DNA from 3 places in the Streptomyces sp. CRN 30 genome. Region 1 is predicted to be linked to each of the others. Evidence: riboswitches for the same ligand, from Rfam matches in the RefSeq annotation. Region 1 holds a riboswitch; each other region holds the start of a gene.
What was found. Region 1 has a riboswitch for cobalamin ahead of UW392_RS50475 (ABC transporter substrate-binding protein). Riboswitches for the same ligand answer to the same signal wherever they lie in the genome.

Region 1 (7,808 bases):
AGCACCGCCGGCAGCGCGCTCTCGTCACCGGCGAGGAACTGCCAGGCGGCGTCCTCGGGCGGCAGGTAGGTGACGCCCATGTCGAACAGACCGGCCGGATCGCCCGGCCGGACACCGCGGGCCCACGCCGAGGCGGGGCTGTCGCCGTGCAGGGCGAACTCGATGTCGACCTCGTCCGCCTCGGGCCGCACCCGGCGGACCGTGTAGTTGCGCACCCGGGGTCTGCTCGCCTTCGGCATGAGCAGCACCTCGGCCATCCACGCCTCGCTGTTGCGGCTCGGCATCCGCAGCCCGTCCTGTCCCGCGCGGGGGAAGAAGAGCCGTACGGTCTGGTCGAAGCCCATGGGTTCCAGGTGGGCCGCCTGCGGGCCGCCGAGGGTGACGGTCAGGAAGGTGGGGCTGATCCGCTCGGTCCGCCGCACCTCCAGGGTGATCATGCGTCGGCTCCGCGCCATGCGCACCTTGGGCAGCACGCTCATCGCTGTCTCGCTCTCGTCGTCGCGGTGGTGGTGTCGGTACGGTGGTTCACAGGTCCACGACGAGCCGCGCGGACCGCGCGCGGGACACGCACGGGTACACGCGCCCCTCGGGTGCGCCGATGTCGTCGCGGTGGTCGGGTTCGCCGTCGAGGACGGTGATCCCGCAGCTCCCGCAGACGCCCTCGCGGCAGCCCGCGGCCACCGTCCGGCCCGCGTGCGCCAGGGCGTCGAGCATCGACTCCCCGGCCGGCACCTCGACCGTGGAGCCGGAGCGGGCGCACTCCACCTCGAAGGCGGTGTCGGGCCCGAACGCGCGGCGCAGCGGCCGGAACCGCTCCGCGTGCAGCCGCCCGGCGGGGAACGCCTCCTCGGCGGCGGCCAGCAGCGGCGCGGGACCGCAGGCGTAGACGAGGGTGTCGTCGGGGAGTTCCGCCGCCAGGGCGCGCAGGGAGGGCCGGCCCCGCTCCCGGGTGGCGACCAGGCGCACCCGTTCCCCGTACGCGGCGCGCAGGGTGTCCGCGAAGGGCATGGCGGACACCGACGGTCCGACGTAGAGGAGTTCGGCGGGGAGTCCCGCGTCGGTGACCGCCCGCAGCATCGGCAGGACGGGGGTGATGCCGATGCCCGCAGCGAGGAACAGGTAGCGCGGGGCGGGCAGCAGCGGGAAGTGGTTGCGCGGCTCGGAGATCTCCAACAGGCGTCCGGGGCGCAGGAAGCGGTGAACGTACTCCGATCCGCCGCGGCTGAGCCGGTCGTGGCGGACGGCTATGCGGTAGGTGTCCAGGTCGGCGGGGTCGCCGCACAGCGAGTACTGCCGGGTCAGCCAGTTGGGCAGCCGGACGTCGATGTGGGCGCCCGGTTCCCAGGGCGGGAGCGGCCCCGGGGTGCCGCGCAGGGTGAGGGAGACGACGTCGTCGGTGACGGGTTCGATGCGGTCGACGAGAACGGTCCGCGTCGCTGCCATGGGTGAGTTCCTCGCTGTCCGGTCAGTAGAGGGTGCGGTAGCCGTCTTCGAGGAGCCGGTCCACGGCGGCGGGGTCGACGTCCAGGCCGAACTGCGCGGTGAACGTCTCGCCGGCCGACGGCATCTCCTCGGCGAGGGCCTGGGCGGCGGGGTCCCACAGCCGGGACCGGATGAGGGCGCGGCCGCAGTGGTAGTAGACCTCCTCGACCTCGACGACCACGGCCAGCACCGGGCGCCGGCCCTCGGTCTCCATCCGGGTCAGGACGTCGGGTTCGTCGGTGAGGTAGCCGCGGCCGTTGACGCGCAGGGTCTCCCTGAGGCCCGGGACGAGGAAGAGCAGTCCGACGCCGTCGTTCTCGGCGAGGTTGGTGAAGGAGTCGGCGATGCGGTTGCCCGGTCGGTCCGGGACGGCCAGCGTCCGGTCGTCGAGCACCTTCACGAAGCCCGGGTAGTCACCCCGGGGCGAGGAGTCCGCGCGGCCCCGGGCGTCCGCGGTGGCCATCGTCAGGAACGGCGAGTGGGCGATGAAGCGGCGGAAGAACGGATCGAGGCGGTCGGTCTTCTTCCGCGCGGTCATCGCGTCCGGCTCGCCGAGCAGGGCCCGGACGCCGTCCGGCGCGAGGCGTCGTGGACGGGTGGCGACATGACTCATGGGGATGTGTCCTTCCCGAGCGGGTCCGGCAGCCGTCCTTGACGGTTTCGCCGCAGGTCATGACAGTATTGTGAGCAATCATTCAGGTCTTGCGCCACTCGCTTTCACGGCGCCGTCCAGGAGGTGTCATGAGCCCCGACCGCCAGGGGATCGCCCCACGTAAACAGCCCCGTCAGGTGCGCGCGGAACTCACCCGGGACCGCATCCTCGACGCGGCTGCTCACGTTTTCGGGGAGTACGGCTATGCCGCGGGGACCACCAACCGCATCGCCGAGCGGGCCCGGGTGTCGATCGGTTCGCTGTACCAGTACTACCCGAACAAGGACGCGATCCTGGCGGAGCTGCTCACCCGCCACCTCGACCGCGGCCAGGCCTCCGTCGAGCGGCTCCTGACGGAGGGCCTGCCCGACTCGCTGGAGGACATCCTGCGGCGTTTCGTCCGCGCCTCCGCCGAGAACCACCAGGACGACCCGCAGCTGCTGCGCGTGATGGTGGAGCAGGGGCCGCGCTCGGCCGAGCTGCTGGAACGGGTGACGGTCTTCCAGCGGGAACGGATCGCCTACGCGCTGGAGCTGCTGCGGACGCACCCGGAGGTCCGGGTGGCCGACACCGTCGTCGCCGCGCGGATCCTGGTGGCCACCGTCGAGATTCTGATCCACACGATGGTCGCGGCCCCCGACCCCGTCGACGTCACGCGGCTGGAGGACGAGATCGTCGCCATGCTGTTCCGCTACCTCACCGGCGCTTCCGGTGCCTCCCTCGCTACCGGTGCTACCGCTACTACCGGCGCTACCGGCGCTACCGGCGCAGGAAGCGGATGACCGGGTGGCCGTGGCCGTCGGCGACCTCCGCGCGGACCCCGTAGACCTCCTCGATGAGGGACGGGGTGAGGACGTCGCCGGGCACGCCCTCGGCGACGGCCCGGCCCTCCCGCAGCACGAGGAGCCGGTCGCAGTACATCGCGGCCAGGTTGAGGTCGTGCAGGGCGATCACCGTGGTGACCGGCAGGGACACGACCAGCTCCAGCAGGTCCAGCTGGTGCTGGATGTCCAGGTGGTTGGTGGGTTCGTCCAGCAGCAGTTCGCGCGGCTCCTGCGCGAGGGCGCGGGCGATCTGGGCGCGCTGGCGCTCGCCGCCGGACAGGGTGTGCCAGGACTGGTCCGCGCGGTCGGTGAGCCCGGCGCGGGCGAGGGCGGCGGTGACGGCCGGGCCGTCCTCGGGCGAACCGGCGGCCCAGGGGCGGCGGTGCGGGATGCGGCCGAGGGCGACGACGTCCCGGACGGTCAGTTCGGTCTGGGTGTGCGCGTGCTGTTCGACGGTGGCGATACGCCGGGCCGCCGCCCGGCGGCCGACCCCGGCGAGCGGGCGGCCGTCGAGGGTGACGACACCGGCGGAGGGCTGGAGCACCCCCGCGAGCAGCCGCAGCAGGGTGGACTTGCCCGACCCGTTGGGGCCGAGCAGGCCGATCGTCTCGCCGGTGCGCGGGGCGAGGGTGACGCCGTCCACGATGAGCCGCCCGCCGGCGCGGCGGGCGACGCGGTCGGAGCGGAGGCCGTCGCCGGCGGGGGCGGGGGGCCGTGTGCCGTCGGCGGGGGGCCGTACGTCGTCTGCGGGGGCCCTGCCGGTCATGTGCGCCTCCTGCCCCGGTAGAGCACGGCCACGAAGGCCGGTACGCCGATCAGGGACGTCACCACTCCCACCGGGATCTCCTGGGGGTCGAGGACGGTACGGGCGAGGGTGTCCACCCACACCAGGAAGACGGCGCCGGTCAGGACGGTGACCGGCAGCAGCCGGGCGTGGGCGGTGCCGGTGAGCGCGCGGGTGGCGTGCGGCAGGACCAGGCCGACGAAGCCGATCGCGCCCGCGCAGCTGACCAGGGCCGCGGTGAGCAGCGCGGTCGCGCACAGCAGCACCAGCCGGGTACGGCCCACCCGTACCCCGAGGCTGGCGGCGGCCTCCTCGCCGAAGGTGAACGCGTCGAGGGTGGCGGAGTGGACGAGGCACACCACGAGGACGGCGGCGAGCACTCCGGCGCACAGCAGCACCTGGGTCCAGGTGGCGCCGGTGAGGGAGCCCAGCAGCCAGAACAGCACGCCGCGGGTGGTCTCGGCGTCCGCCGACGTCAGTACGGTGAACGAGGTCAGCGCCGAGAAGAGCTGCATGGCGGCGACGCCGGAGAGCACCACGCGGTCGACGCTGCCGCCGAGGCTGTGGCTGACCACCAGGACCAGCGCGAACGACAGCAGGGCGCCGACGAACGCGCCCGCGGACAGCGACACCGCTCCCCCGCCGACGCCGAGCACGATCACGGCGACCGCGCCGGTCGAGGCGCCGGAGGAGACGCCGAGGACGAACGGGTCGGCGAGCGGGTTGCGCAGCAGGGACTGCATGACCGCGCCGCACAGGGCCAGTCCGGCGCCGCAGACCGCGGCGAGCAGGGTGCGGGGCATGCGCAGGTCCCACACGATGCCGTCCCGCAGCGGGGCGAGGGTGCCCTCACCGAACCCCAGGTGGGCGGCGACCGAGGACCACACGTCGCCGGCGGAGATGTCGGCGGGGCCGATGGTCACGGCGACGGCGACCGACAGCGCCAGGGCAGCGAGGCCCGCGGCGGTCAGGAGCGGGGTCGTCCGCGCGCCGGGCACGTGCCGGCGCACGTGCCCGTCGGCAGGCCGGGTCACTTGCCGAGTCCGAGGTCCCGGAGACCGGCGGCGACCTGTTCGATCCCCTCGACCGTGCGGATGGACGGGTTCATCGCCTGTCCGCTGAGCAGGACGTACCGCTTCTTCTTCACCGCTGTGAGGTTGCGGGTCGCCGGGTTGGTCTCCAGGAACTCGATCTTCGCCTCGGCGGTCTCGGCGGTCTGGGACTTGCGGGTCAGGTCGCCGAGGACGATGACGTCGGGGTCGCGGTCGGCGACGGTCTCCCAGTTGATCTGGGGCCACTCGTCGTGGGTGTCGGAGAAGACGTTCTTCGCGCCGAGGGCGCGGGTGATGGCGCCGGGGGCGCCGCAGCAGCCCGCGAGGTAGGGCGACTGGGAGTTGGCGAACCAGTACATGAGGGAGACACCGGACGCGTCGAGCCCGTCGGTGGCCTCGCGTACGCGGTCCTTCAGCTCACCGACCAGTTCGTCGCCGCGTTCCTCGACGCCGAAGGCGCGGGCGAGGTCGGTTATCTCGCCGTAGACCGTGCCGAGGGTGAGGGGGGTGCTGCGGGAGCCGTCGCCGCCGCTGTCGTTGTCCTTGCCGGCGGCGCAGTCGGACGGGGAGACGTAGGTGGGGACGCCCAGCTTCTCGAACTGTTCGCGGGTGGCGACGCCGCCCGTGCCGAGGGTGGAGACGAAGGACGCGGTGACGAAGTCGGGTCCGGCGTCGAGGACCTTCTCGAAGGAGGGGTTGTTGTCGGCGAGCCGGGGCACACCGGCGTTCGCCTTCTCCAGGCCCTTCATCACCGGGTCGGTCCACGTGGCGGTGCCGGCGAGGCGGTCCGCCAGGCCCAGCGAGAGGAGGATCTCGGTGCTGCCCTGGTTGAGGGAGACGGCATGGGCGGGTGCCGACGTCAGGGTGACGTCGTGGCCGCAGTTGCGCAGCGTGACCGGGTAACCGGTGGCGGCGGAGGCGCCGTCCGACGCGGTGCCCTTTCCGCCGGAGGTGCCGCCGGCGGTGGAGCACGCGGTGAGCAGCAGGGCGGTGGTGAGCAGGAACGCGGCGGAACGGGGGGTGGTGCGGAGCACGGGCATGCCTCGGGTGTCGGGGCTCTGGACGCGGAGCCTGGCCTACGGTCGACCTCCGCGCGGGGGCGCGGAGGTGCCAGCAGGTCTTCGGACTCGGGTTCGTCCGGACGGGGCGCCTTCCCAGGACGCCGCCGCGTGCGCGGTGGTCGTCCCAGTGGCGATCGTGCCCCGCCCGTCCCCCTCACCGCTGCGCGTCAGTTCCGGATTCGCACCGGATTCCCTGACCACCGAGGTGGCGTGACTGGCCTCGGCAGACTACCAAGGGCCCGGACCGGGCCGGCGCGGCGGGGCGACGGCGTTCAGCCGGCGCAGTATGCGGTCCGCGGCGACAGGGGTGCGCAGCGGCGCGGCGGTGGCGCAGCCGGGCAGGCCGGCCCGGACCAGGCCGCTGAGCAGGGCGCGGGGGCCGCTGTCGATGAACGTGGTGAAACCGGCCCGGCGCAGGGTGAGCAGGGTCCGGTGCAGTTCCATCGGTTCGGTGAGGTGGGCGGCGGCCGTGGTGCGCAGGTGGGCGGGGGTCGTCGCCCAGCGGCCGGCGGTGGTGTGCACGGGAAGGACCGGCCGGGCGAGCGGCTGGGCGCGCAGCAGGCTGCGGAAGGAGCGGTGGACCTCGTCGAGGAGGGGGTGGTGGAAGGCGGTACGGCTGGTCAGCGGGGTCACGCGGTGCCCGCTGTCCTCAAGTGCGCGGCGTACGTGGGCGAGTTGGGCGTCGGGGCCGGCGAGGACGACCTGCGCGGGGGCGTTGCGGGCGGCGATCCGCACCTGGGGGGTACCGCAGGCGCGGATGAGGTCCGCGGCCTGTCCTGCGGTGGTGTCGGTGGCCAGTATCCCGGCGGCGGGGAGGGCGGCGGTCCGCAGCAGCCGGTCGCGGATGCGGAGCAGTTGGACGCCCTGGCGCACGGTGACGGCTCCGGCGACGGTGAGGGCGGCCAGGTCCCCGACGCTGTGGCCGAGGACCGCGTCGACGCGGTGGCGGGTGAGGCCGAGCAGGACGGTGGCGGAGGCGACCACCGCCGCGTAGGTGGCGAGGTCGAACCCGAGGGGGTCGCTCCGCAGCAGTTCCTCGGGCGCGGGCGCGTCCTCCTCGGTGAGCAGCCGGCCCACCGGCACGCGCAGCGAGCCGTGGGCCGGGGCGTGGGTGTCGACGGTGGTCAGCACCTCGGCGACGGCGGGGACGTACCGCAGGTGCCGCAGGGCCCCGGGCAGGTAGGCCCCCTGCCCGGGACACATCAGCAGCACCCGCGCCCGGTCACCCGGCGGGTCGGTTCCCAGGGGGTGGGGACACCGAACCGCGTCCCCGCCCCCTCCGGCCCGACGGAGATCACCTCGGCTTGAGGCGTCCCGCCCCGAGGGCCACCCGGACGACACGAGCCCCTGGTGCACACGGTCCGCCCCGCCGGAGACCGTGGGAGGGCCGTGTTCGGGGGCTCGGGTCGGTGGTCGGGGGGTCATGGGAGTGTCGTGAAGGCCAGCGCGACGTTGTGGCCGCCGAAGCCCATGCTCGTGCTGAGGGCCGCCAGGGGCCCGGACGGCAGGGGCTCCGGCGTGCGGCCGACCACGTTCAGCTCGATCGCCGGGTCGACGCGTTCGAGGCTGCGGGTGGGCGGCGCCGTCCGGTCCCGCAGGGCGAGGACGGTCGTGACCGCCTCGATCGCCCCGGCGGCGCCCAGCGTGTGGCCGAGCGCGGCCTTGGTGGCGCTGACGGACACGTCGTCGAGGACCTTGCCGAAGGCCGTGCGCAGGGCCTGCGCCTCGCTGAGGTCGCCGACCGGCGTGGACGTCGCGTGGGCGTTGACGTGCCGGACGTCCTCCGGCAGGAGGTCCGCGTCGTCGAGGGCGGCGGCGACCGCGGCGGCGCACCCCGCCCCGCCGGGCGCGGGCTGCGCGATGTGGTGGCTGTCGTTGGTGATGCCCGCGCCGGTGAGCCGGCAGTGCGCCCGCGCACCGCGGGCGGCGGCGTGCCGGGCGCTCTCCACCACG
Region 2 (7,808 bases), on a different contig from region 1:
GCGAGGTCGGCGTCGCTCCGCCAGTTCCGCGCGTCGATCAGCGGCAGCAGCCCCGCCCCGTACGCGCCCGGCTTCGAGCCGAAGACACGGGCCGTGGCCCGGCGCCGGTCACCGTGCTCGGCGGTGTCCTCGTCGGCGTGGGCCCGCACGTAGTTCTGCTCGGCGGACTCCTCCAGCTCCGCGACCGCCCGCACCGCGTCGTCGATCAGCCCGACCACGTGCGGGAACGCGTCCCGGAAGAACCCGGAGATACGGACCGTGACGTCGATGCGCGGCCGGCCCAGCTCCTCCGGCGGCACGATCTCGAAGCCGGTCACGCGGCGCGAGGCGTCGTCCCAGACGGGGCGGCACCCCAGCAGCGCCAGGATCTCGGCGATGTCGTCGCCCTGGGTACGCATCGCGGACGTGCCCCAGACCGTGAGGCCCACGGACTTCGGGTACTCACCGGTGTCCTGCAGGTACCGCTGCACCAGCGAGTCCGCGAGCGACTGCCCGACCTCCCAGCTCAGCCGGGACGGGATGGCCTTGGGGTCGACGGAGTAGAAGTTGCGACCGGTCGGGAGGACGTTGACCAGGCCGCGCGTCGGGGAGCCGGAGGGACCCGCCGGGACGTACCCGCCGTCCAGCGCGCGCAGGATGTGCCCGATCTCGTCCGTCGTACGGGCGAGCCGCGGCACGACCTCGTCGCACGCGAACCGCAGTACCGCCACCGCGTCCGGCAGCTCCGTACCGCCGAGCACCTCACGCACCAGCGCGGGCACCGCGGCGGCGTCCCACCCGCGCTCCTCCATGCCCTCCGCGACCCGCCGGCACAGCTGTTCCAGCAGGTCGATCGCGTCGGCGGCCGTCCGGGAGGGGCCCTCGACCAGGTCGGACAGCTCGACCGGCACCTTCACCGGCGCGCCCGGCTCGGCGAGCAGTTCCTTCTCCACCAGCCCGAAGTGCTCGGCGAGGGAAGCCCTGAGCCCCGGCAGCGCGTTCGCCTGCCCGCCCCACACCTGCGAGGCGCGCAGCACGGCCAGGACCAGGTTGACGCGCGGTTCGCCGACCGGGCCGCCGCCCAGGACGTGCAGGCCGTCGCGGATCTGCACGTCCTTGATCTCGCACAGGTAGCCGTCGATGTGCATGACGAACTCGTCGAAGGCGTCGTCGTCCGGCTGGTCGTCGACGTGCAGGTCGTGGTGGAGTTCCGCCGCCTTGACCAGCGTCCAGATCTGGGCGCGGACCGCCGGGGCCTTCGTCGGGTCCAGGTCGGAGACGAGCGCGTACTCGTCGAGGAGCTGCTCCAGCTTGGCCAGGTCGCCGTAGGTGTCGGCGCGGGCCATCGGCGGAACCAGGTGGTCGACGACCGTGGCGTGGCCGCGGCGCTTGGCCTGGGTGCCCTCGCCGGGGTCGTTGACGATGAACGGGTAGATCAGGGGCAGGTCGCCGAGGACCGCGTCCGGCGCGCACCCGCCCGACAGCCCCAGCCCCTTGCCCGGCAGCCATTCCATCGTGCCGTGCTTGCCCATGTGGACGATCGCGTCGGCGCCGAAGCTGTTGTCCAGCCAGCGGTAGGCCGCCATGTAGTGGTGCGACGGCGGCATGTCCGGGTCGTGGTAGATCGCGATCGGGTTCTCGCCGAAGCCGCGCGGCGGCTGGATCATGACGACGACGTTCCCGAACTGGAGCGACGCGAGCACGATGTCGTCGCCGTCCACGAAGAGGCTGCCCGGCGGCTCGCCCCACGCCTCCAGCATCGCGTCCTTCAGCTCCGGGTCGAGCTCGTCGAACCAGGCCTGATAGTCGGCGAGCGGCACGCGCGCGGGAGCCGCGGCGAGCTGGTCCTCGGTGAGCCATTCGACGTCGTGGCCACCCGCCTCGATGAGGCGGTGGATCAGCTCGTCGCCGTTGTCCGGGTAGCCCTCGACGACGTACCCGGCGTCGCGGAGCGAGTCGAGCACCCGTACCGCCGAGGCGGGGGTGTCGAGGCCGACCGCGTTGCCGACGCGCGAGTGCTTGGTCGGGTACGCGGTGAAGACGAGCGCGATCTTCTTGTCCGCGTTCGCCTTGTGCTTCAGCGCGGCGTGCCGGACGGCGATCCCGGCGACCCGCGCGGACCGCTCGGGGTCGGCGACGTACACCGGGACGTCGTCCGGGCCCTGCTCCTTGAAGGAGAACGGGACGGTGATCAGCCGGCCGTCGAACTCGGGGATGGCCACCTGCATGGCCGCGTCCATGGGGGAGAGGGCCGCGTCCGACGCGTCCCACGCCTCGCGCGAGGAGGTGAGGCAGAGCCCCTGGAGCACCGGGACGTTCAGGTCGGCGAGCGCCCCGATGTCCCAGGCCTCCTCGTCACCGCCCGCCGACGCCTGCGAGGCGTGCGTGCCGCCGGCCGCGAGCACGGTGGCGACCAGGGCGTCGGCCTGCCCGAGGATCTCGTACAGCCCCTCGTCCGCGCCGCGCAGCGAACCGCAGTACACGGGGAGCGCGTTGGCGCCCTGGGCCTCGATCGCGTCGCACAGGGTGTCGACGAAGGCGGTGTTGCCGCTCAGTTCGTGGGCCCGGTAGAAGAGCACGCCGACGGTGGGACGGCCGTCCAGGAGAGCCCGGTCGCCGTGGACGCCGTGCTCCGGCATCTTCCGCGGCTCCTCGAAGCCCTCGCCCGTCAGCAGCACGGTGTCGGAGAGGAAGCGTGCCAGCTCGGTGAGGTTCTCCGGGCCGCCCTCGACGAGGTAGCGCAGGGCTTCCGCGACCACGCCCGCCGGGACCGACGACTCGGCCATCAGTTCGGCGTCGGGCACGGACTCGCCGCCGAGCAGCACGGTCGGGACGCCGGACGCCTTCAGCGCCGCGAGCCCGTCCTCCCAGGCGCGCTTGCCGCCGAGGAGGCGTACGACGGCGACGTCCGCGCCGTCCAGGAGCCCCGGAAGCTCCTCGGTGACGTCCACGCGGGTCGGGTTGCCGATCCGGTAGGCGGCGCCGGAGGCACGGGCCGCCAGCAGGTCCGTGTCGGCGGTCGACAACAACAGCACAGTGCTCATGCGGGCGCTCCCGGTGCGATGAAGGGCAGTCCTGTGGGCGCGCCGGACTCGATGAGCCGCCACAGCGCGTCCGTGTCCGCGTGGTGTTCGATGAGGTCGCCGAGCCGGTCGAGCTGCTGCTCGCGCAGCGCGGCGAAGGAGGTGTCGGGGGCCGGGACGAAGCGGCGGCCCGCGGCGGCCGCCACCTCGCGCAGGAAGGCCCGCCGGAAGCCGTCGGACTCCAGCGCCCCGTGCCAGTGGGTACCCCAGGTCCGGCCGATCCGGCAACCGTCCAGGAAGGTCTCTCCCCCTTGGACATCGGCGACGCCGTGGTGGATCTCGTACCCCTCGACCCGTTCGCCGAGGGCCTCGCCCACCGGCCGGGTGAGGGTCTTCTCGCGGGCGAACCGCACCCGGACGGGCAGCAGGCCCAGCCCCTCCACGTGCCCGGCGCGGGACTCGACCTCGTCCTCGATGTGCTCGCCGAGGAGCTGGAAGCCGCCGCAGATGCCGAGCACGGGGCGCCCTTCGGCGGCCCGGCGCGCGAGGGCGTCCGCGAGCCCGCGCTCGCGCAGCCACTCCAGGGCGCGGACGGTCCCGCGCGTGCCCGGGACCACGACCAGATCCGCGTCGGCGAGCTCCTCCGGCCGGTCCACGAACCGCACCACGACTCCCGGTTCGGCGGCCAGCGCGTCCACGTCCGTGAAGTTGGACATGAGCGGGACGGCGCACACGGCGACGCGCAGCACGTCCTCGCCCACGGGGGCGGTGACGGCCGACTCGCGCACGGCGCCGCGCAGCGACACCGCCATCCCGTCCTCCTCGTCGATGCCGAGGCCGTGCTGGAAGGGCAGGACGCCGTACGTGTGCCTCCCGGTGAGCCCGTGCAGCATGTCCAGCCCCGGTTCCAGCAGCGAGACGTCGCCCCGGAACTTGTTGACGAGGAACCCGGCGACCAGGTCCTGGTCCTCGCGCGAGAGCAGGGCCACCGTCCCGAAGAAGGAGGCGAAGACGCCGCCGCGGTCGATGTCGCCGACGACGAGGACGGGCAGGCGCGCGTTCCGCGCGATGCCCATGTTGACGATGTCGGTCCGCCGCAGATTGATCTCCGCGGGCGAACCGGCCCCCTCACAGATCACCGCGTCATACGTGCCCCGCAGCTCGGCGAGACAGTCCAGCACGGTGCCGAGGAGTGCCTGCTGCCGTCCGCCGTGATAGCCGCGGGCGCTCATCTCGCCCACGGGCTTCCCCAGCAGCACGACCTGGCTGCTCCGCTCGCCGCCGGGCTTGAGCAGCACGGGGTTCATCAGCGCGGTCGGCTCCACGCGGCACGCCTGCGCCTGCATGGCCTGCGCCCGCCCGATCTCGGCGCCCTCGCGCGTGACGAACGAGTTGAGGGACATGTTCTGCGCCTTGAACGGCGCGACCTTCACGCCCTGCCGGACCAGCCACCGGCAGATACCGGCCGTGACGACGCTCTTGCCGGCGTCGGAGGTGGTCCCGGCGACGAGCAGTCCACCACCGCTCATGACGTACGCCCCTTCGGTGAGCCCTTCGGTGAGCCCTTCGTGAGAGTCCCGGCCGCGCGGGCGGCGAACCGGGCGCCCGCGCACACGCCGAGCGCGAGCCAGCCCACCCGTCGCGACAGCCGGACGGCCCGCTCGATGTCCCGCACCTCCACGGCGCGCCCCTCCCCGTTCAGCACGGGCCGGTGCTCCACCCGCCCGCCGTACGAGAGGGTGCCGCCCAGCCGTACGCCGAGCGCGCCCGCGAAGGAGGCCTCGACCGGCCCGGCGTTGGGGCTCGGGTGCTTGCCCGCGTCCGCGCGCCAGGCGCGCACGGCGGTGCGCGGAGCGCCGCCGGAGACCACGGCGAGCGCGGCGGTCAGCCGCGCCCCCGGCCACCCGGCGAGGTCGTCGAGGCGTGCGGAGGCCCACCCGTACCGCAGGTACCGGGGCGACCGGTGCCCCACCATGGCGTCGAGCGTGTTGACGGCCCGGAAGCCCACGAGCCCCGGCACCCCGCCCACGGCGCCCCACACGAGGGCCCCGACGACGGCGTCGGAGGTGTTCTCGGCGACGGACTCGACGACGGCCCGGGCGATCCCGTCGGCGTCCAGGGCCTGCGGATCGCGCCCGCACAGGTGCGGCAGCCGCGCGCGGGCGGCCTCGACGTCACCGTCCTCCAGCGCCTTCCCGACGGCCCGGGCCTCCCGCGCGAGCGAGGTTCCGCCCACGACGGCCCAGGTGGCGGCGGCGGTCAGCGCGACGGAGGCGACGGGAGAGGTACGGACGGCCCGGGTGGCGACGGCGGCCAGGGTCGCGGCGCCGCCGGCGCACACGGCGGTGTGCAGCGCGCCCCGTCCCCGGTGGTCCCGCCACAGCGCTCGTTCCACGGCACCCGCGGCCCGCCCGAACACGGCGACCGGATGCCCGCGGCGGGGATCGCCGAGGAGCAGGTCACCGAGGAGGCCGGCGGCGGCGCCGTACGCGAAGACGCGTTCGGCCCGCATCGGCTCAGCCGACCGTGGGGACGGGCGGAACGTCGCTGGGGGAGCTCGATCGGCGGCAGCCGTGCATGGCGGTATGTCCTCACTCAGGGTGTCCACGCCCTGGTTCGACGAAAACGACGGTGAGAGTTCCTGGCTCCCGGGGGCGCACCCCGGTGACAGTGGCGGGACCGCGCCGGATTCTCACCGGCTTCCTCTCCTGCCGTCGTACTTGGCTCCGGCAGTCCACCACGGGCCTCGAATTCCAGTCAACTTGCTGTTGACCTGCGACGGGGCAGTGTGCGAAGGCACACATCTCCCGCCACAGCGGACACGGCACGAGGGCGCCCCGGGTGCCGGCCCTAGCCGGCACCCGGGGCGCCCTCACAGGGTGTGCGCCGTCAGGCGACGATCAGATAGATCCCGTACGCCACCGCCGCCGCACAGGCCGCGAAGCACGCGTACGCGGCGGTGGTCGCGACGGCGGCGGAGTTCCCGGACGCAGTCGCCGTCTCCCGCTTGGAGAGGCCGATGATGCCGAGGCCGAAGAGGCCGACGAGGGCCACGGTGACCACGAGGCTGACTCCGAAGACGGAGCCGAGGGCTGCCCAGTCGATGTGCATGGTGGGTTACTTCCTTGGACTCGGGTCCGGTGCTCAGACCGTGGCCGACGAGGACGAAGCGCCGGCGGCGGCCGGGGCGGCCGGGGTGGCCGCGGGGTCGGACTGGGCCGGGATGGTGACCGCCAGGTCGTGGGTGACCGGACCGGCCGCGGCCGGCGACGGGGCGGCGGCACCCTCGGCGGTCTCGGCAGTCCTGGCGGAACCAGCGGACTCAGCGGTCCCGGCGGGCTCGTCCGTGCCGTTGACGTTGGTGTGGTCGACGACCTCGCCGCGGCGGGAGACGACCCAGATGGCGGCGCTGGAGGCGACCAGGAAGACCGCGACGACGGTGGTGCCCCAGGTGCCGAAGGCGGTGACCCACTCGGCGAGCGCGGCGACCAGGGCCGCGGCCGGCAGGGTGAGGCCCCAGGCCACGAACATCCGGGTGGCGGTGGACCAGCGGACCACGCCGCCCTTGCGGCCGAGGCCCGCGCCCATCACGGCACCGGAGACCGAGTGCGTGGTGGAGAGGGAGAAGCCCAGGTGGGAGGAGGCCAGGATGACGGTCGCCGCACTGGTCTGGGCGGCGAAGCCCTGCTGCGGCTGGAGGTCGGTCAGGCCCTTGCCCATGGTGCGGATGATGCGCCAGCCGCCCAGGTAGGTGCCGAGCGCGATGGCGACACCGGCGGAGAGGATGACCCACACCGGCGGGTCGGAGTCCGGGGCGAGCGCGCCGCCGGCGACCAGGGCCAGGGTGATGATGCCCATCGTCTTCTGGGCGTCGTTCGTGCCGTGGGCCAGCGAGACCAGGCCCGCCGAGGTGATCTGCCCCGCGCGGTAGCCCTTGGAGGTGGCCTTCTCGCTCGCGTGCTTCCCCAGCTTGTAGGTGAGCCGCGTACCGATCATGGCGGCGACACCCGCGACGATCGGGGCCGCGACGGCGGGGATCAGCACCTTGGTGACGAGGACGTCACCGTGGACCGCGCCCATGCCGGCCGAGGCGATGGTGGCGCCGATCAGGCCGCCCATCAGGGCGTGCGAGGAGCTGGAGGGGAGGCCGACGAGCCAGGTGAGCAGGTTCCAGAGGATGGCGCCCACGAGCGCCGCGAAGATCACCTCCGGTTGTATGCCGCTCTCGTCGACAAGGCCCTTGGAGATCGTGTTGGCGACCTCTATGGACAGGAACGCGCCGACAAGGTTGAGGACGGCGGACATGGCCACCGCGACCTTGGGCTTCATCGCGCCGGTGGAGATGGTGGTGGCCATCGCGTTGGCGGTGTCGTGGAAACCGTTCGTGAAATCGAACGCGAGCGCGGTGATCACCACGATCGCGAGGATCAGCGAGAAGCTTTCCATTTACCCGGTCTTCTATGGGACGTCAGTGGCTCGTGGAACGTAAGCAATCTGAGTGAACGGAAGATGAACTGGGTCGGACCGGGTGGTGTAGCGAATCGGGGTGTGATGGTTCCGTTTGTGTCGGTCGGGCGGCCGGAGCCGGGCCGGAAGCGGTGATGAGGGGCCGGGAGGCCTCGAACGGAGGTGGAATCTCACCCTCCGCATCGATGGGGTGGCCCCGAGCGAGGGGCCGCCCTCCGACCGGCCCCGCGCCACCTCCCGGCCCCTCGTCCTGCGAGTGACGCATGCCACGTCCTACGGGTGACGCATGCCACCCTCTCCGTCGCCCGGGCGGCGGGCCCTCCTGCCGGTGTCCACCGT
Region 3 (7,808 bases), on a different contig from region 1:
ACACCCGGACCGCAGCACAGGTCGAGCACCCGTGACCCGGGCGGGAAGGACAGGTGCGGTGAGGTGTCGAGCAGTTCCTCGGCCTGGGCCTGGCGCTGCTCGGAGAACAGGAAGTCGTGGAACTCGGTCCAGAAGTCGTCGTCCTGGAATCCGCCCGTCCGTGTCATGGGTCCGCATCGCTCCTTCGTAGTGGTCTCTGTGGGGGCAGGGGGCTGTTGCTCACCCGACGGAACTGCCGGAACCGATGGGGTTGAGGGTCGGGGCGGTGGTCGGGTAGGGCTCGGTGAGGACGCGTACGGTGTTGGCGGCGGCCACCGCGTGGTGTGTGGCGAGTTCGGCGGTCTCGGCCTCCGCGTAGACGATGCCCGCGTACCCGCGGCTGTCGTCCAGGTGCTCGACGCGGTCGCCGGGCTGCTTGACCGGGTACCAGGCCGGGGAGCCCGGCATGTCCGTCAGCCGGTCCAGCCCGGTGACCTCGGTGAACACGCCGGGTGCGGCCGGATAGCCGAGGACGAAGGCGACGGCCGGGCCGCCGGGCAGGTCCGCGTCCATCAGGCCGGGGCGGCGGCCCAGCGCGGCCTCGATCATCGCCTCGTACACGTTGACGCCGAGCGCCCGGCACAGGCCCTCGCCCACCAGGGCGCCCCCGATCCGGGGGTTGACCTCCACCACTTCCGGGCCGTCGGCGGTCAGCACGAACTCCACGTGCGCGAAGCGGTCGGTGTAGCCGATGGCCGCGAGCACCTGGCCTATCCACTGCTCCAGCGAGGCCCGCCGCGCTTCCGGGAAAGCCACGGGAAAGGCGGTGATCTCCTCGCGGAAGTGCGGCTCGGGCGACATCAGCCGGCTGGAGACACCCAGCAGCCGGGTGCCGCCCGCCCAGCTGAGGGTCTCGGCGCTGTACACCGGACCGCTGAAGTAGGGCTCGGTGAACAGCCGTCCCTTCAGGCTCCGCCCGGTCGCCTCGGCGAGGGCCGCGTCCAGTTCGGTCCCGTCGCGCACCAGCCAGACGTTCTGGCTGCCGGTGCCCGCCGTGTCCTTCATGATCGCGGGCAGTCCGGTCTCCTTGAGTACCTGCTCCCGCAACCCGAATCCCGTTCCGGTCCCGGCGTCGGTGGGCTCGACGGCCCGCCCGCGCGTGAGCCCGGCATCGTGGAGCCGGTTGCGCACGGCGGCCTTGTCGCGGGTCAGCCGCAGTACGGCGGCATCGAGCCCGGGCAGCCCGAACCGGGCGGTGAGCTCGGCGCCGACCAGCGTCCAGGTGTCGGTCGAGCTGATCAGACCGCACAGGTGCGGAACGCGGTGCAACGCGTCCGCCACCCGCTCCTCGTCAAAGGTGTCGGTCTCGACGACGTCCAGGGCGTCGGCGGGCAACCGGTCCAGCTCGTACACGTAGTAGGCGGGATCGCGGGTCAGCAGGACCAGCCGCTCGCCGAGCGCGTCGGCGGCGCGGACCAGGTGTCCGAGGCCGAAGGTGAGGGACTCCAAGCAGACGACGCTCACGCCGCTCGCTCCTTCCAGTGCGCCGGGCAGGCGGCGCGCCGCCAGGCCATCCTGGACCAGGGCATGGTCATCTCCTCGGGCGTGCCGACCTCCACGGGTTTGAGCGCTGCCGGGTCGAGGGCTTCCGGGTGCCGGGCGAAGACGCGGTCCACGTAGCGGTGCCCGGTGTCGGCGCCGATCACCAGGTGCAGCCGGTCGGGGTGGCGGCGTGCCTCGTACGTCGCGGTCAGGTACCCGGCGCCGGTGGACAGTCCGGCGAAGACGGCATGGTCGCGCAGCAGGGCGACTGTGCCGGACATGGCATGGGTGAAGTCCAGCCAGTGAACGGCGTCGTAGAGGTGGTGGCGGACGTTGTCGAAGACGATCGACGAGCCGATGCCGGCGATGATCGCCTCCGGGTCGTGGTGGTCCTGGCTGCCGAAGGTGACGCTGCCGAACGGCTGCACCCCCACCAGCCGCACCGAGGGGTCGGTGGCTCTCAGGCGTTCCACGAGGCCCCCGGTCGAGGCTCCGGAGCCCACGCCGCCGACCACGGTCAGCGGGCGGCCGGGGAACGCGGCGGTGATGCGGTCGGCGACCTCGTGGTAGCCGAGGTAGTGGACGTCGTCGTGGTACTGCCGCATCCAGCGGCAGTCGGGGCGTTCGGCGAGGATCTCCTTCACCCGCCGTACCCGTAACTCCTGGTCGAGCTTGAGGTTCCGCGACGGCGTGACCTGTTCGACGGTGGCGCCGAGGATCTCCAACTGGGCGCGGGTGGTGGTGTCGACCGTGGTGGACGCCACGATGTGGCACCGCATGCCGTACCGGTGGCAGGCCAGGGCGAGGGCGTAGGCGTAGATGCCGCTGGAGCTGTCGATCAGGGTCTGACCCGGGCGGACCGTGCCCCGGTCGAGCAGATGACGGACGGCGGTGAGCGCCGAGTAGATTTTCATCGACTCGAACCGCATCAGGACCAGGCCGTCGGTGAGCCGGACCAGGTCGGGGACCTTCAGGGCGTCGGCGATGTGGGGGTGGATCACCCGTAGCCTCCTTGGGCGAATGAGCACTGGTGGCCGAGCGAGTGGAAGAACGCGGACAGGCCGGACTTGACGCCGGCGCCGGGACGGCGGCGGAAGAGGTAGCCGATCAGGGAGCCGGTGTGGGCGACGAAGACGCCGTCGGCCCCGAACCGCTCGCGGTGCGCCAGCACACTGTCGAACGTCGACTTGGGCAGCACCCGCTGCGACAGGGCGGCGCTGGTGGTGGCCGCCCGGGCGACGACGGCCGGGTCGCCGGAGGCGAAGCCCTTCAGCAGGTCGGCCAGGCACCGTTCGTACTCCTCGCCGTGCCGCCGGTAGTGCGCCAGCAGCAGGTCGGTGACGGCAGCGGTGTCGACCGTGCCGGGCTCGGTGACGAAGGCGGTGTGGAAGCCGATGTCCGTCCCCAGCCGCCTCACCACCCGGTGCCGACCGCTGAGGTGGAGCGCGAACTCGTCCAGGAACACGCTGTCGGCCCGCTCGATCGCCGCCAGGATGCCCAGGACCACATCCGTGTCGTACGGCAGGTGGAAGAGCCCGAACAGGCAGCGCAGCGTCGCCACGATGTCGGCGGTCGAACTGGCCATGCCCACCCCCACCTGCAGATCGGAGTGGGTGGTCCAGCGACCGGGCGGCAGGGTGAGCCCGAAGTGCTGCAGGAACAGCCGGGCCGCTGTCGCCGACTTCTCTCCGAGAGGCGGCGGGCCCGGCGCGTGCGATTCCCGGGTGCCTCGGGTGCTCCGGGTGTCGTGGGCGCTGTGGGTGAAGTACACCCACGAATGCCGGTCGACGGGGAAGGACACCACTGCGATGTCCGGGGCGGGGCCCGCTCGCAGAGGGCCTTGGTACAGCTCGCCCAGGGTGCCGTGGCAGACGCCGGACACGGTGCGGCCCGGCCGGTCCGGTGGTGCCGCGCGGAGCTTCCCGGCCGGCGGTGTCAGCACAACCCGTTCCGCTCGCCCTGGTCGCGGGCCGACCGCGTTCTGGCGCGGACGGCGAGGACTCGCGTGATCACGGATCCGTCCTCCTGTCGGTTCCCAGCCCTGCACGCCGACCGGGAAGGAGACGTGGTCGCGCGTATGCCGTGCCGTCGTCCGTGCCGTCAACCTGGTCCGCGAGGTCACCGTGCGCTGCGCAGCCCGCGCCTGCCGCGCGGGTGCAGTGGCAGGTCTTCGGACTCGTGGGCACGTCCGCCGACGAGCCCGGCGGGCGCCCACTGCCGTCGCTTCTCCGGCCCCGAAGGGCTCAGCGCTTCGACGGCGTTCGTTCCCACACACCGCTGCGGGACAGTCCCGGATTCACACCGGGTTCCCTCTGCGTCGCGCCGTCGCACGCCTGATGGGGCGCCGGACGCGAACCGACTGCGTTACTCAGGCTAGGGGCACCTGTGACGTTGCGACAGAGGTTGTTCGCGGGTTGTCCTGATGTGGTAGACGGTTGAAGTGCCCGATGTGGGCGCAAGGCTGGACGTGCCGTGGGATGCCGACGTGGTGCGAGGCGCTGCGTTCCGCGCGCGCGATCGTGTACCCGAGCCGTGGAGAAGCACGAGCCGGGTCACCCCGCGATCCGGGCACCCGATTCCTGCGTCGTCGGCTGTCAGGACAACGGGTTTTCAGCCTGATGACCCGTCCGCTGTGGCTTGATCGAGTCTCTGCGGGCCCCAGAACCGCCGTGCCGACCGCCGTCGTGCCGTCTGCTGTCGTGCCGTCTGCCGTCTGCCGTCGTCGCCGTGCCGTCCGGCGCCTCGCGCGTCGGCCTGGACGCCTGTCGGTCTCAAGTCGCTGGCCGGCCTCGAGTCGGTACCGGCCGTGCCGGACGAACGCTTCTTCGTCATGTCCTACGGCGACGCCGTCAGCGGCCCGCGCAATGTCACGGGCGCCGAGAACCTGGGCCGCTACCTGCGCTCGGTCGGGCGGTGACGGCGGCGGAGACCTGAAGTCCGGCCTTCCGTGCCCGCGGTGTCCGTCCTCAGCGCTCAGCGAAGCGCCTGGGCCGCGTACAGCGCACCGACCGAGGCGGCGAGGGCGCCCAGCAGCAGACGGAGGAACCGTTCGGGCAGGCGGTGCTGGAGGTGAGCACCCAGGTAGCCGCCGATCAGCCCGCCCAGTCCGCAGGCCAGTCCGAGGAGCCACTCGGGGGCGATGTTCTCCCCGTCGGTGAGGGACAGCAGTGCGTAGGTACCGGCACCGACCAGTGAGGTCAGGAAGGTGGAGGCGAGGGCGGCCGGGGCGACCTGGGCGACGGGAAGGCCACGGCCGACCAGGAGGGGGCCGAGGAGGGAGCCGCCGCCGATGCCGTAGATGCCGCCGACCGTGCCGACCGCCACCGCCAGGACGGTGACGGAGCGCGCTGACGGCTCGGCCGGTCGGGGTGTGGCATTGGGGCGCAGGGTGCGGACCATGAGCCAGGTGCCGAGGGGGAGCAGCAGGGCGGCGACCAGGAGCCGGAAGACGGTCGGCCCGGGCAGGGCGAAGACACGGATGACCGTGCCCAGTACGACTCCGGGCAGGGTGCCGGCGATCAGGCGGCGGGTCAGCGGGCCGTAGAGGCTGCCGTCACGGCGGTAGCGCAGCAGGGCGCCGGGACCGGCGACGACGTTGTAGAGGAGATTGGTCGGGGTGACGGCGGGGCTGGGCACACCGAGCACGCTCAGCTGGACCGGCAGTAGGAACACGGCGCCGGAGACTCCCACCGGCGCGGTGACGAGTGCGATGAGCACGCCTGCGGCGAAGCCGGCAATTCCCGTTGGCCAGTCCACTGTTGTCCCTCTGTGGTATCCGTCGCACGCTCCGGCGATCGATCGTCAGGGGACATCCTGCGGTGGCTGCTCGCTGCCGGAAGCCTTCCGTGGGCGTGGGCGCGGGCGCGGGCGCGGGCGCGGGCTGCGGGAGAAGTGGCGGGCGCTGGGTACCAAGGCGGCGGCGGCCGGTGCGACAAAACACGTGAGCGCGCACACCAGGAGGATCTCCCGGGCACCGAAGGTGGCGATGGCGGGGGCGATGAGGGCGAGGCCGAGCGGGGCGAGGCCGTAGGAGAGCAGGAAGTCCAGGGAGGAGACCCGGGCCAGCTTGTCGGGTTCGACCTCGCGCTGGGTGGCGGTGAACCACGGCACGTTGAACAGTTCGATCCCGATGCCGGCGACCGCGTAGGCGGCCAGTACGGCGGCGGGGTGCGTCGGGAACACCAGGCTGAGCGGGGCGAGACCGTAGGCGGCGAGTCCCGCCAGAGCGATCCAGCCCTGCGAGCACGGGCGCCAGCGCCCCATGAGCAGGGCTCCCGCCAGGGCGCCGGCCGTGTATGCGGTCAGCGCCCCGGCGAGGACGGCTTCCGTGCCGTACGCGTCGCGGCTGACCAGGGGCAGCGCGACGCCGGTGGCGGAGTAGCCGGTGGCGATGACGGCGGTCAGCGCGGCCAGACCGGAGAGGAACCACGGATGCCTGCGGGCCTCGCGGAGGCCGTCGGCGAACTCGCCGAGGAACGAGACTCGTCGGGTGCGGGCAGTGTTCTGGGTACCGCTGACGACTTCGAGACCGGCGGAACCGGCGGCATCGGCGGAACCGGCCGCATCGGCGGAGCCGGGCCCAGGGACGAGTGCGGCGACGAGCCAGAGCAGGCCGATGCCCACCAGCAGCGTCCGCAAGCTGAGGAACAGGGCGAGCAGGGCGGTCAGTGACGGCCCCGTGAGGGTGGTGACGCGGACCGCCAGGGTCATGGCGGCGTTGGCCTGTTGCCTGCGGTCGGCGTCGACGACCTCGGCGGTGAGTGCCTGGAAGGCGGGCCGGCACGCGCCCTGCCCCGCACCGGCCAGGACGGCGGCCACCGCCATGAGCGCCAGCGAGCAGCCGAGCCCGACCGCTATCAGCGGAGCCGCGGCCCCTGCGGCCAGTCCCGCCCACAGGACGACGCCCCGACGGGAGTACCGGTCGGCCAGCACCCCGGCCACGGGCACCGCCGCGAGGAAGCCCACGGTACGGGCCGCGAGCAGCAGACCGAGGCCGGTGGCGGTGAGCGTGCGGTCGAGCACCGCGAGCCCCAGCACGAACGGCAGGGCCCAGGTGGCCAGGCCCGAGGCAGTGGCACCCGACCACAGCCGCAGGAACGTGGAGTCGAGCAGAACGGAGGGTCGCTTCTCGGGGCGGGTCTCGCGGGCTGCGGGCCGTACGGATTCCGTGGGCACGTCTGGCGCTCCCGTCGTTCTCGGCGGACTGGCGGACTGGCGGACTGGTCCGGATGGTCGTCATCCTGTCCGATGCGGCTGCTCCGCAGCCCACGGTTCTGTCCAGAGGACGTCGAGGGACGGCGCTCTCTGTCCTTGGCTCCCACGGAAACGGACGGGACCTGCCGCGCCGCCTCAGGCGCCGACGACCAGGCCGCCGCCCTGCGCGAGTTCCGCCGAGCCGCCGCCCCGGCCGCTCAACAGCCGTTTGGCCAGGGCGGACGCATCCTGCCCCGCGGCTCGCGCGGCGCTGTTGACCGCCGCTACCAGCTGCCCATTGGGCGCCGAGCAGTTCCGCGACAGCCACCTCTACTCGCCCGAGCGGGTACGGCACACCAGCCAGCGCCGGTCGAGCGTGATCGCCGAGCCGGCACGGGCGTTTGTTACGCTGCCCCAGCCTCCCGTGGGGGAAGTCCGGTGAGAGTCCGGCGCTGACCCTCCCCCAAGCTCTCGGCTCCGCTCGAGCAGGGGGTGCCCCCATCGGTGTGCGCGACGACCTGGTGTTTCGTCGCGTGAGCCCGATCGCCCGTGGGTGGTGCGACCCGTTGACTGCTCGCCGTGGACTGCGAGAGGGGACCGCGCGGCCGGTGCGCCGTACGGGCTGCCTCCTCCCCGACCTTCTTCCGGCGGCCCGAGGTGAAGGACCGCCACCACCGTGCCACCGAGTACCACAGTGCGAGCCGATCACAGCCGGAAGTCCACGGCGCCGCTGGTCATCGGACTCGCGGCCGTGCTGTTGGCGTCGCTGGTGTGCGGGGTGGGTCTGGGGGCCGCCGGGATCGGCTGGGGCGGGGTCTTCCGGTTCCTGTGGGCCGGGCTCACGGGCGGCACCGTGCACACGGAGGACGTCGCCGCGTACACCATCGTCTGGGAGATCCGGCTGCCGCGTGTCGTGCTCGGCGCGGTCGTCGGTGCGGGCCTGGCGTCCGTCGGCGTGGCCGTGCAGGCCATGGTCCGCAACGCGCTCGCCGATCCGTTCGTGCTGGGCATCTCCTCCGGTGCGGCCGTGGGCGCCAACGCCGTCATCCTGCTCGGGCTGTTCGCCGGACTGGGGGTGTGGGCGCTGTCGGTGT

Region 2: linked by a shared signal. The riboswitch ahead of UW392_RS38255 (cobalamin biosynthesis protein) and the one ahead of UW392_RS50475 (ABC transporter substrate-binding protein) in region 1 are both predicted to bind cobalamin.
Region 3: linked by a shared signal. The riboswitch ahead of UW392_RS62930 (hypothetical protein) and the one ahead of UW392_RS50475 (ABC transporter substrate-binding protein) in region 1 are both predicted to bind cobalamin.

Annotation. Positions count from the first base shown of each region.
Region 1 covers NZ_JAVRHI010000447.1:60,584-68,391, forward strand. Annotated here, with positions in the region: gene UW392_RS50445 (siderophore-interacting protein) at 1-479, opposite strand, end outside; gene UW392_RS50450 (PDR/VanB family oxidoreductase) at 526-1,443, opposite strand; gene UW392_RS50455 (MSMEG_1061 family FMN-dependent PPOX-type flavoprotein) at 1,466-2,095, opposite strand; gene UW392_RS50460 (TetR/AcrR family transcriptional regulator) at 2,224-2,916, shown strand; gene UW392_RS50465 (ABC transporter ATP-binding protein) at 2,894-3,724, opposite strand; gene UW392_RS50470 (FecCD family ABC transporter permease) at 3,721-4,776, opposite strand; gene UW392_RS50475 (ABC transporter substrate-binding protein) at 4,773-5,834, opposite strand; cobalamin riboswitch at 5,889-6,089, opposite strand; gene UW392_RS50480 (ACP S-malonyltransferase) at 6,084-7,058, opposite strand; partial or broken gene UW392_RS50485 (beta-ketoacyl-[acyl-carrier-protein] synthase family protein) at 7,277-7,808, opposite strand, start outside.
Region 2 covers NZ_JAVRHI010000361.1:25,136-32,943, forward strand. Annotated here, with positions in the region: gene cobN (cobaltochelatase subunit CobN) at 1-3,023, opposite strand, end outside; gene UW392_RS38250 (cobyric acid synthase) at 3,020-4,531, opposite strand; gene UW392_RS38255 (cobalamin biosynthesis protein) at 4,528-5,514, opposite strand; cobalamin riboswitch at 5,617-5,757, opposite strand; gene UW392_RS38260 (hypothetical protein) at 5,892-6,113, opposite strand; gene UW392_RS38265 (inorganic phosphate transporter) at 6,147-7,448, opposite strand.
Region 3 covers NZ_JAVRHI010000541.1:34,349-42,156, forward strand. Annotated here, with positions in the region: gene UW392_RS62915 (class I SAM-dependent methyltransferase) at 1-167, opposite strand, end outside; gene UW392_RS62920 (ATP-grasp domain-containing protein) at 220-1,503, opposite strand; gene UW392_RS62925 (cysteine synthase family protein) at 1,500-2,522, opposite strand; gene UW392_RS62930 (hypothetical protein) at 2,519-3,463, opposite strand; cobalamin riboswitch at 3,686-3,835, opposite strand; gene UW392_RS62935 (sulfite exporter TauE/SafE family protein) at 4,495-5,277, opposite strand; gene UW392_RS62940 (MFS transporter) at 5,323-6,696, opposite strand; gene UW392_RS62945 (FecCD family ABC transporter permease) at 7,409-7,808, shown strand, end outside.